Peribacillus simplex NBRC 15720 = DSM 1321: one gene and its partner. The protein of the gene in region 2 binds, or shares a complex with, the protein of the main gene of each other region. Links are inferred from orthologs where the notes say so. Each region holds a gene or a part of one and is shown on either strand. Other genes may lie near its edges. The genes, in order: accB and accD.

Region 1 (6,155 bases), 410 kb from region 2 along the record:
TATTACTTCTCCCTACGATGACAACATGCTTACCTTCAAGGTCATAGTCGATATACTCAAGCATCACCATGACGCCGTATGGAGTACAAGGTAAAAATGCATCCTGTCCCGTCATCATCCTCCCAATATTAATCGGGTGGAATCCATCTACATCCTTTTCAGGGGAAATCGCTTCAATGATCGCTTTTTCCTGAATATGTCCAGGCAATGGCAGCTGCACCAATATACCATGAATGCTGTCATCCAGGTTTAATTCAGCAATGCTCTGAATTAATTCCTCCTGAGAGAGTTCCGACGGCTTTTTAATTAATACGGAATGCATGCCCAAGTCCTCACAGGCCTTTTGCTTATTGCGCACATAAGTTTGTGATGCTTGATTGTCACCCACCAGGATTACAGCCAAACCCGGAACGACATTTTTTTCACGTAACTGTTGAACTTCCTTACTGATTTCCTGCCTAACTGACTCTGCAATTTCTTTACCATTAATGATTTGAGCTGACATGTGTTTATTCCTCCCAAGTTAATTTTGCTAAAGAAATTGCTGAGAGAATCCTTGTTCAAGGCTGCAGCTTTAGCTGCCGCTTTTCACCTTTACTTTGGATAAAACGGCATTTACAAAGCTGCTCGATTGATCATCACCGAATTTCTTAGCAATTTCAATAGCTTCATTCATTGCAACACTTACAGGAACACCTTCACTGTGAACCATTTCATAGACCGCGATCCGCAGTAAATTCCGATCAATGTTCGCCAGTCTTTCCAACGTCCAATTCTCTAAATTGTCCCTGATCATTCCATCAATTTGTTCTCGATTTTCCGTTATCCCCATTACTAATTTCTTGAAATATTCATCAGTAGGAGCACCATCCAGTACGCTTTCCATTGCTTCCTCTGCATTCGAGTTGGCAATATCTATCTGATATAGTGCTTGAAGGGATTTTTCACGGGCTTCTCTTCTTTTCATAATCTTACTCCTTTAACATCTACTATTATATATGAAAACGCTAGAACAAACGAACATTAAATAACATTTTTTCAAAAATATTAAGATTTTCGCTATATTATTAAAAAAACAAGCTAAATCTCACTAAAATCAAGGCCAAAAGACTCAAAATCTTGATTCAAGATAACATCTCAAGATTACTTTCCAAATTAAACGGCCAACACAGTCCCATACTTTTTGAAAGTGTCAAAAAGCTCATGCCTAGCTTTCATGCTCATATTTCACCTTTTACACTCTAACAGAAATCACCCTTGAATTAAAGGGAAACTTCCAGACACCGCCTTATTATGTTCATTTATATTTAATATTATAAGCAGGCTCCATAAGCGGGGTATCAGGGAAGTATAAATTCAAAAAAAACAAAAACCCGGCTTTTTGCCGGGTTTTTGCAGGTGTGAATCGAATGTAGCCACTTACACTTCTTGTTCGTAATCCGCTTCTTGTTTAGCGTTTTCAAACGCAATGCCCACTACATGAATGTTCACTTCGCCAGCGTCGATAGCGGTCATATTCAACAAAGCTTCACGAATGTTATCTTGCACTTCCTGAGCAACTTTCGGAATTGAAACACCAAACTTCATGACACAATAAAGTTCGACTTTGATGGATTCTCCCGTTAAGTCCACTTTAACACCTTTGCCGTGGTTCTTTTTACCAAGCTTTTCAACAACACCAGTAGCGAAATTCCCGCGCATATGTGCAACACCTTCAACTTCCGATGCAGCGATACCCGCAATCACCTCTATCACCTCAGGCGCGATCTCCACTTTGCCAAGCCCACTATTATAATCATTCATTTCAAGTAATTGGCCTTCCATTTCACTCATTCAAAAGCACCTCCTGTCTTCCTTTACATTATGAGTTCATTACATCATATATTTCAAGGAATTTGGTATTAAATTCCCCGGAAACAAATTGTTCATGCTGAAGTAACTTAATATGGAAAGGAATTGTGGTACTGATCCCTTCAATGACAAACTCACCTAAGGCGCGTTTCATCTTCTCGATCGCCTCTTCTCTAGTCGGTGCATGGACGATCAATTTAGCGATCATGGAATCGTAATATGGCGGTATCGAGTACCCAGGGTATGCCGCGGAATCCACACGAACTCCGTAGCCGCCTGGCGGTAAATACATTTGAATCTTACCCGCGGAAGGCATGAAATTCTTTTCTGGATTTTCCGCATTGATCCGGCATTCGATAGACCAACCGTTAAAAGTGACATCCTCTTGCGAAAGCGATAGTTTGTTACCTGAAGCAACTTTGATCTGTTCTTTAATCAAATCCACGCCCGTTACCATTTCTGTAACTGGGTGTTCAACCTGAATACGTGTATTCATTTCCATAAAGTAGTATTTTCTATTCACATAGTCATAAATAAATTCTACTGTTCCGGCACCTGAATAGTTAACGGCAAGTGCAGCCGTTACTGCAGCCTGCCCCATTTCCGCACGTGTTTCACCATCCAATGCTGGTGACGGGGTTTCTTCAACAAGTTTTTGCAAACGTCGCTGAACCGTACAATCACGCTCACCTAAATGGATGGCGTTGCCATGATTATCTGCCATGACCTGTATTTCAACGTGACGGAAGTCCTCGATGAACTTTTCAATATACACGCCAGGATTCCCAAATGCCGTCGCGGCTTCCTGTTGCGTGATGTTAATTCCTTTAATGAGTTCTTCTTCCGTCCTTGCGACGCGGATACCTTTACCGCCTCCGCCGGCAGTAGCTTTGATGATGACTGGATAGCTCATTTCATTAGCTAGGGCTACACCCTCATCCGTATCTTTAATTATGCCTTTAGAACCTGGAACGATCGGTACACCAGCTTTGCGCATGGTTTCCCTTGCTACGTCCTTTGTTCCCATTTTATTGATCGCTTCGGGGCTAGGACCGATGAAAATGATATTGCATTCACGGCATAGCTCAGCAAAGTCGGCATTTTCAGCTAGGAATCCATATCCTGGATGAATAGCATCGGATCCCGTTTTCTTGGCTGTGCTGATAATGTTCGTTGTATTTAAATAACTGTCTTTTGATAATTTAGGACCGATGCAATATGCTTCATCCGCAATTTGAACATGTAATGCTTCTTTATCTGCTTCTGAATAGACCGCAACAGTCTCGATTCCTAATTCCTTGCATGCCCGGATGATTCGGACAGCAATTTCCCCACGATTGGCAATTAATACCTTTTTAATCATTTAGAAACAGCTCCTCATTCCGGCTTTACTAAAAATAATGGTTGACCATATTCTACAAGCTGACCCTCTTTTACAAGGACTTCAACGATTTCACCGCTTACTTCGGCTTCGATTTCATTGAAAAGTTTCATGGCTTCCACGATACAGACGATGGAGTCCCCCGTTACTTTATCCCCTGTTTTTACGTATGCAGGTGAATCCGGTGCAGGAGATTGGTAGAATGTCCCTACCATCGGAGAAGTGATTTTATGTAAATTTTCCTGTTCAGTGACGGCAGCAGCCGGTTTTGCAGGTTCAACAGCTTTCGGCACTGCAGGCGCAGGGGCTGCTGCGGGCTTGACCTCTACAGCTGCATTGGCTTGAACAACTTCTGGAGCAGCTGCTGGGTGTAATACTGTACCCGTTTCAGTTTTTTTCAATTTAATTTTCGTTCCTTCATTTTCAAAAACGAATTCACTGATATTTGATTGATCGACTAGCTTAATAATTTCACGAATTTCTTGCACTTTCATTTTGTGGCACCCCTTGTCTAATTTAATATGAGTTTGTGAGGCAATAATATTTTATGTAACCTTACCCTTAGCTTATCCTACTTTGTCCAAAACTGCACAAAGTAGCCGCTTTCTTTATGCGAATGCGAATAAACCGAATACAAACCTCTTCTGTATTATAACAAATATTTCACTTTCTCAAAATATTGTTTCCCTTAGAGAATTGAATAGTTTATGACCAGCTTCTAACATCATACAATATTAGCTTATACAAATTCAATGATAGATTAGTTGTGACTTATTATCCATACTTCTATCTTACACCTTTATTATAATATTGTGAATATTTTTCAACCGGGGCACCCTAACGCTTTCTCTAGTATTTTGCATTTTACTCGTAGAAAATCTGTTGTAATATCCATTATAATTACTTTTCTAGAATATTACGGATGATCATGATCGCCATTTCTATTTGAGTTCCTGTTACCAATTTACATAAAAAAACTTTTCCTCTAAAGTTTCCCGGTTGTAAGATGGTTAAAAAAAATCCTAATAAAAAGCCTCCCTTTTTTTTATTAAGGGGGGCTTTCAAATTTTTATGATGTTGAACTGTTCTGTATCAGTACTTTTTTCTGTATGTGTGTTTACTTTTCCGGTTGGAAATCGACCACTACATTTTGTGCATCGCTCACTTCTTTCCTTACGAGTCGGATAATGTTATTGGCCTCTGTTTTCGTTTGTTTATCGGCCTTGACACTCACCTTTACATCCGTTCCGTCCACCCGGACCAGTGCGGCATTGTAATCCATGGCAACAATTAAGTTTTCGATGATATTTTCTTTTACTTTCGTTTCACTTAATTGTTCGATTTTTGCATAAGCCTCGTCTCTTTCTTCAGCTGATAGTTCTGTGTTGCCCATCTTTGCAGTCAATTCTTCATTCAGCTTCGCCCGTTCATCTTCAATCTGCATCCTTAACGATTCAAACTCATCTCCAGATGCAATGGTTACAGAGGAACCTTCTGTATTTTTGGACGTTTCTTTTTCACTTTTATTTTCACCTTTTGTATCCGCTTTGTTCTCTGTTTTACTTTCTGTTTTATTTCCTTCCTGTTCCATTTGCTCTGTTGCCGTCATATCGGCGGCATTTTCTTCAGGAGCGGTTAAATAATAGACTGAAAGCACAACGACTAGACTTAGCATAGTCAATAACCAAACGGTTTGTTTTTTTAATAACATGTAGATTTTCCCCCTTATTTTTTAGGCATGACAGAAACCCTGTGACTCGGTACATCAAGTGAGCGTGTGACAGCCTCGATGATCCACTTCTTTATTTGAATATTTTCGGCTCCTTTAGCGACTACCAGGACTCCTCGTACACTAGGTTTTTTCGTTTCCGAAATGATCGGTCCTTCTTTTTCACCGCTCTTGACCAAAACTAGCTGTTCATCAACAGATGTATCTTCGACCGTCCTTTTGCCGCCTTCCTGGTCGGTTTCTTCAGTGACTTGTTTTTGGGTGACTTTGTTTCTTTCATATACTTTTTTCTCGGATGCATCGACGTAAATTACGACTTTTACATCCTGGACGCCTGCGATGGACTCAAGCGCCTCCTTCATTTCATTTTGAAGATATATTTCATAGTCTTTTGTTGTCTTGAATTCTGATTTCTTCTGGCCGAATGTTTCAACATCCCCTTCATCATCCTGCTGTTTATCATTATTGAATACAGTCTTCACTTCAGGTGTTTGTCCCGTCTGGTTGGTGGTTAACAAATTCCCGGCCATCATGATTCCCGCTCCCAAAAGGACAACTATTAGAGCATAGACATACAGGGAAGGTTTTTTTTCCTTAGGCTCTTTTTGGTCAGGGTCTTTATTTAATAGTTTTTGCAGCCAGGATAATGGACCTTTGTCTTTGTTCAATACTCAGTCACTTCCTTTCCCCGGCGATTTCAATGATCTCTTCATCTACAGACCAACTTGTTGCCAGAAACCTTTTGACAGCATCCAGATTGGCATCATTCGAAGTGGATGGGCTATCTGCATTGATATCAACCTTCGCTATTGCCTCTATCTCCGAGTTTTCTTCCCCTTCTGCTTTTTCCAATGAGATGGTTATGTTCTGCAGATCATCAACACCTGGTTCTTCCTCATCCTTGACCCCTACATCAATTGAACTAATCTTCATGTTATAATCCACCATCAGCTCCTCTTCCACTTCTGCCTGTAAGTCAACAGCCATTTGTTTTAAAATATATGCACCCTGGGTAGCTTGTATTTCTTTTTTCTTCATTTCTGTCAAATTTCCTAAATCTTTTTTTTTCTGATCCTCAAATTCACTAGTAGCCGCAGAGAGGATATCGTCGAAATCCTTATTGAATAATCCCAATATAGGAGTGATGATGATCGCAATCAGCAAAAGTCCGATGACCATTTTGGCATACTTCTG
Region 2 (6,025 bases):
TACATATGCGCCCATGAAAGGATGAAAAAACGTGTTGCCCCAGGCAGCACGTTTTTCCTTTTGCAAAATCTGTTTATGAATGCTGTTCCACTTCCTTAGGTTCGCCCTCAGGTTGTTTTGCAAATTCATATTCACCGATTTTCTTGAATTTCATATAACGCTGGTTGATAAGATCATCACTATTCAATGGCAGAAGTTCATTGAATGAACGTTTCAGGATTTCCTTGATGGCTTCAGCCTGTAAATTTGAATCCCGGTGGGCGCCGCCCCTCACTTCAGGAATGATCTCATCGATTACTCCTAAGCGGTTTAAGTCGGGAGCCGTGATTTTCATCGATTCCGCAGCCCTCTTAGCCTGAGAAGCATCCTTCCAAAGCAAGGCTGCAGCTCCCTCAGGGGAAATTACCGAATATGTTGAGTTCTCAAGCATGAAAATTCGGTCTCCGACACCAAGTGCCAATGCACCGCCGCTTCCGCCTTCACCGATGACAATACTGATGACCGGCACCTTCAGCCCTGCCATTTCGAAAAGGTTTTTCGCAATGGCTTCACTTTGCCCGCGCTCTTCAGCAGCTTTACCAGGGAAAGCTCCCTTCGTATCAATGAAACAAATAATCGGCCGGTTAAATTTTTCCGCCTGTTTCATCAGACGCAAAGCTTTTCGATAGCCTTCAGGATGGGGCATGCCAAAGTTACGACGGATGTTTTCCTTCGTATCCTTACCTCGTTGATGACCGATGACAGTCACGGCAAGTCCATTAAATTCTGCGATTCCAGCGACAATCGCTTCATCATCCCCATAATAACGATCCCCATGAAACTCGATGAAGTCATTGAATAATAGCGGAATGTAATCAAGCGTCGTCGGACGGGCTGGATGCCGGGCAATCTGAACACGATCCCACGGTTTTAGATGATTATAAATATCCACTTCCAGCTTCTCTAAACGCTTTTCCAATGTTTCGATTTCAGCTGTAAGGTCTACATCAGCATCCTTCGAAATTGCCTTTAGCTCTTTAATCTTATTTCTCAGGTCCGTAACGGGACGCTCGAACTCTAATTCATAAATCATAACCATTCACCGCCCGGGGCATGGATTTTAAGGATCGTCGTCAATGTTTCCTTCATTTCCGTACGTTTGACGACCGCATCCAATTGGCCGTGCTTCATCAAGAATTCAGCGGTTTGGAAATCTTCAGGAAGCTCTTCATGGATCGTCTGTTCAATGATTCTTCGGCCCGCAAAACCAATTAGGGCTCCAGGTTCGGCTAGATTAATATCGCCAAGTGACGCGAAACTTGCCGAAACCCCACCTGTGGTAGGATGGGTCATCATTGAAATGATCAGTCCGCCTTCATTGCTGAACATCTTGAGTGCTGCACTTGTCTTTGCCATCTGCATCAAGCTTAAAACACCCTCCTGCATCCGAGCGCCGCCTGATGCCGTAAATATGATGAACGGAATCTTCAATTCAGCTGCACGTTCAATAGCACGGGTAATTTTTTCCCCAACAACGGATCCCATGCTTCCCATCCGGAAATTCGAATCCATGATGGCTGATGAAACTTGGTACCCATTAATGCTTCCCACTCCTGTGACAACAGCCTCATTAATCTTGGCTTTCTTTTTGTCTTTTTCCAATTTATCCAAGTAATCCGGAAATTCAAGCGGGTTAACTGAAATCATTTCTTTATCAAATTCATTAAAACTGCCCGCGTCGAATAAAAATTCGATGCGCTCATGAGAAGACATCGGATGGTGGTACCCGCAATGCAGACAGACTTTCTTGTTTTTCACCAATTCTTTTGTATACATGATTTTTTTACAGCCGGTGCACTTTGTCATGATTCCTTCTGGTACATCTTGTTTCTCCCGATCTAAAGGAACCGTTGCATATTTCTTCTTAGACTTCGCAAATAGCTCTTTAAGCAAGCTTAATCCTCCCTTTACCACCAATTATCTATTTTATGATACTTGGTACAAACTATATCAGAAATAAAATTAGTATCGTGTAAAAAGGTGTCACTCGTCCTTCGACATATTTCTAATTCTAATAAGATACGTTTCGATGGCTTTTTCTTCATCACGTTCGAGCAAATATGTAAGAAGTGCCAGATAATCTTCTTTTTTCACATTACCCTGTACCATCTCTGATGTTCTAGCATAGCTGTTGACAATGCGCCAAATTCTTTCCAGCAAACGATTGCGATTCAAAATGGCAATTCTTAAGAAGAAATCATCATCATGAAACTCATCCGCTTTGACCCAGGCCATTAATCTTTTGATATCTTCAGCCGTAGCGAAAAAGGCAACGATCCGCAAACAGTCAATTTCAATCAGCCTTTTCGTCTCAGACAAATCTTCTTGTACTTTTTTATCTTGCAAAAAAAAGGTTCCCAGAAGCTCGACTAGCTTATGCTCCTGGAAATCCCTGATAAACGTCCCTTCACCACGCCTTGTTTCTATTAATCCTAATAGCTCTAAGGCACGCAATGCTTCACGGACAGAGGAACGGCCAACATTAAAACGATCCGATAACTCCCGTTCTGATGGGATTTTATCTCCCGGCAGGAGGCTGTCCGCTTCAATCATGCTACGTAGGCTCTCAACGACATCGAGATAAATTTTGGATGAAGAAGTACGACCTGCCAAATTAATTATTCCTCACTTTTTCCAATGATCGCTAATTTCCTTGTTTTTTCTTTAATTTCCTCGGGATCCACATTAATTCTAGCCACTCCCGTTTCCATCGCTGCCTTGGCAACAGCAGCCGCAACGGCAGGTGCTACCCTCTCATCAAATGGAGCAGGGATAACGTAGTCTTCGTTTAACTCATGTTCCTGTATTAAACCGGCAATGGCTTGTACTGCAGCAACCTTCATTTTTTCATTGATATGAGTCGCACGTACATCTAATGCCCCACGGAAAATCCCTGGGAAAGCAAGGACGTTATTGACCTGATTCGGGAAGTCCGAACGGCCTGTTCCAACAACCTTGGCACCCGCTGCTTTCGCTTCTTCCGGCATGATTTCCGGATCTGGATTAGCCATCGCAAAAATGATCGCATCCCGATTCATCGAAGAAACCATTTCTTTTGTCAATGCACCTGCGGCAGAAACTCCTATAAATACATCAGCGTTTTGAATGACAGTTTCCAAAGGTCCTGAAACCTTATTTCGATTGGTCACTTTCGCCACTTGTTCTTTTGTATCATTCATACCTGTCGAACGGCCCTCATAAATGGCACCCTTCGTATCACACATGATAATGTCACGAACTCCATAGCTATAAAGCAATTTAATGATGGCAATGCCCGCAGCGCCTGCTCCATTCGCTACCACTTTAATTTCCGACATTGATTTATTCACAAGTCGTAACGCGTTTACAAGACCGGCAACAGTAACAATGGCTGTACCGTGCTGATCATCATGAAAAACAGGGATATTCATTTCTTTCTTGAGGCGTTCTTCAATTTCAAAACAATTTGGTGCAGCTATGTCCTCTAAGTTCACTCCACCGAAAGTCGGTTCGAGTAATTTAACGGTCTCTACAATTTTGTCCACATCCGTCGTTTTTAAACAGATTGGGAAAGCGTCCACTCCAGCGAAGCTTTTAAATAAAACGGCTTTTCCTTCCATAACCGGCATAGCAGCTTCCGGACCGATGTTTCCAAGTCCCAACACAGCCGTTCCATCAGAAATAACGGCAACAGTATTCCCCTTCATTGTATAGTCATAAACGGTTTCCGGCTTATCGTAAATATCTTTACACGGTTCTGCGACACCAGGAGAATAAGCCAGGCTTAAATCTACTGCATTCCTTACCGGTACTTTCGATACTGTTTCTAATTTTCCTTGATTCAAGCGGTGCATATGTAATGCTTCTTCTCTTAATGTCATAGTTTCACTCCTAAAACAAATTGGGTATACCAAATCTTATATGCTGAAATCTAGTGGTCAGACCACAGCGGCCTGTTCTCAATATAACATAACTATTAAAGTTGTAAAACAGTTATTCTTTCTTGTAAACCACATTCCCTTTTCCAACCAAGTCAAATAGTGCCTGCATTAGACTATCGGTAGGATTGACCCAATCCCAATAAGATAGCTGTACATAGCGGTTTTCCCTCTCGTAAAAAAGCATGACCTTGGTTTCACCGCTATGCTGCATTAAAATTTTTTTTATTTTTTGCAGTGTATCCTTCGTTTGCTTGCCAGCCTCAATTTTCAGGAATATCGTTCCGTTTTTTTCCTCTTTCATCTGCTTCACTTTTTCAAGCGGGTATACGTTCCTGATCAGGAGCTGTGTTTTTCCATCCCGTTCTTCCAATGTCCCTTGCAGCATAACGAGTTGTCCGTGATTCAAGTCGGCGGAGTGGTTTTTATAAACATTTGGGAAAACGACCGCTTCAATATCCCCCTCTTCATCACTAACGCTCAAGAAAGCCATCACATCGCCCTTTTTTGTCCTTATGGTTTTAACCGACGTAATGTATGCGCCAAGTAAGACTTTTGATTCCTTTTTATTGGTAGCTTCCTCTATGGTCAAACAGCCGAAGTGCTGAAAAAGTTCTCTGTAGCTTGTCACAGGATGATTCGATAGATAAAGCCCCAATGCGCTTTTTTCCAACGAGAGTTTGTGCTCAATAGGGATAGGCTCGACCCGGTTGTATTTCGGTTTGAGTGAAAACTCGCCATCCGAAAACATATCGAATAGGTCATCATCTGGATTAACCAATTCCGTATGATTGATCGCTACGTCCAAGCTCGCCAACAATGTTGCCCGGTCTTCACCGAATTCATCAAATGCACCTGAATGTACAAGCGCCTCCAACACTTTTCTATTTACGATTTTCCCCGAAACGCGCAAACAGAAATCGAATAAATCAGCGAACTTCTTCTGCCGCCTCGCAGCAAAGATTTCTTTTAGGACCGTTCCGCCTATCCCTTTTATGGCTCCAAGGCTATAACGGATCCCTTCCTTTTCCGGTAAAAACGGGTAACCGCTCCGGTTAATCGAGGGAGTCAAAACCATTATCCCTTTCTTTTTTGCTTCACGGATATATTGCGAAATCTTTTCATCATTCCCGACGACCGATGTCAGGAGTGCTGCCATGAAATATTCCGGATGGTGGGTTTTCAAGTAACCCAGCTGATAAGCGATGAAACTATACGCCACCGCATGGCTTCGGTTGAATCCATAGTTAGCGAAGCGGACAATCAAGGAATATATCTCATCTGCCGTTTTTTCGGAGTATCCTTGTTTCAATGAGCCGCTCACGAAATGCTGCCTCTCTTGATCCAGAACATCCTTCTTCTTCTTCGAAACTGCACGACGGAGCAGGTCAGCCTCCCCTAATGAAAAACCGGCTAAGCGTGAGGCAATTTGCATGATTTGTTCTTGATAAACGATGACCCCGTATGTCGGCTCGAGGATATCCTTCAAATCCTCGTGCAGGTAATCAATCGGTGCCAGTCCATGTTTTCGCTCGATGAACAGCGGAATATTTTCCATCGGACCTGGACGATATAGGGCATTGACCGCGACGATATCCTCGAATCGGTTAGGTTTCAGCTTGATCAAAACCTTTCGGATGCCATCCGATTCAAATTGAAACACTCCGGTGGTTTCACCTCTCCCTAAAAGGGCCAGCGTCTCGGGGTCATCCATCGGGATATGGGACAAGTCCAGCTTTTTCCCCGTTCCCTTTTTGATGTTATTTAAAATATTATCGATGAGCGTTAAATTGCGGAGTCCAAGAAAATCCATTTTAAGAAGTCCCAGTTCTTCGAGAAGATCCATTGGATATTGAGTCAGATGGATGCCGTCATGCCCTCCTTGAATCGGGATATGCTCGGTCAGTGCCTGGTCGCTGATGACGACGCCGGCAGCATGTGTCGAAGCATGGCGAGGCAGACCTTCAAGCAATAACGCGGTTTGAAAAAGTTTTTGGTTCAGGTCACTCTCATTAACGAATTCCCTGAGCTTTTTCGATTCCTTGAAAGCCTCGGGAAGCGTGATGCCC

What was found.
Region 1: the proteins of accD (region 2) and accB are in contact, whole or in part, in a solved structure (PDB 8UXZ), measured with the Escherichia coli proteins. The link is inferred for Peribacillus simplex NBRC 15720 = DSM 1321 from one-to-one orthologs.

What each region holds. Positions count from the first base shown.
Region 1 is NZ_CP017704.1:4,515,545-4,521,699, reverse strand. The notes cover bases 1,978-4,967. They hold accB (acetyl-CoA carboxylase biotin carboxyl carrier protein), read right to left. Parts: upstream 3,727-4,967; coding sequence 3,229-3,726; downstream 1,978-3,228. Other genes in these bases: spoIIIAG (stage III sporulation protein AG), read right to left, coding at 4,958-4,967; BS1321_RS21845 (SpoIIIAH-like family protein), read right to left, coding at 4,350-4,943; accC (acetyl-CoA carboxylase biotin carboxylase subunit), read right to left, coding at 1,978-3,214. In the rest of the region: bifunctional methylenetetrahydrofolate dehydrogenase/methenyltetrahydrofolate cyclohydrolase FolD, read right to left, coding at 1-505; transcription antitermination factor NusB, read right to left, coding at 575-967; BS1321_RS21860 (Asp23/Gls24 family envelope stress response protein), read right to left, coding at 1,420-1,824; more of accC, read right to left, coding at 1,862-1,977; more of spoIIIAG, read right to left, coding at 4,968-5,629; spoIIIAF (stage III sporulation protein AF), read right to left, coding at 5,637-6,155. UniProt on the Escherichia coli protein: This protein is a component of the acetyl coenzyme A carboxylase complex; first, biotin carboxylase catalyzes the carboxylation of the carrier protein and then the transcarboxylase transfers the carboxyl group to form malonyl-CoA.
Region 2 is NZ_CP017704.1:4,101,635-4,107,659, reverse strand. Bases 1-2,860 are described here. They hold accD (acetyl-CoA carboxylase, carboxyltransferase subunit beta), read right to left. Parts: upstream 1,933-2,860; coding sequence 1,069-1,932; downstream 1-1,068. Other genes in these bases: ystJ (NADP-dependent malic enzyme), read right to left, coding at 2,658-2,860; BS1321_RS19825 (FadR/GntR family transcriptional regulator), read right to left, coding at 2,023-2,652; accA (acetyl-CoA carboxylase carboxyl transferase subunit alpha), read right to left, coding at 74-1,072. In the rest of the region: more of ystJ, read right to left, coding at 2,861-3,899; dnaE (DNA polymerase III subunit alpha), read right to left, coding at 4,012-6,025.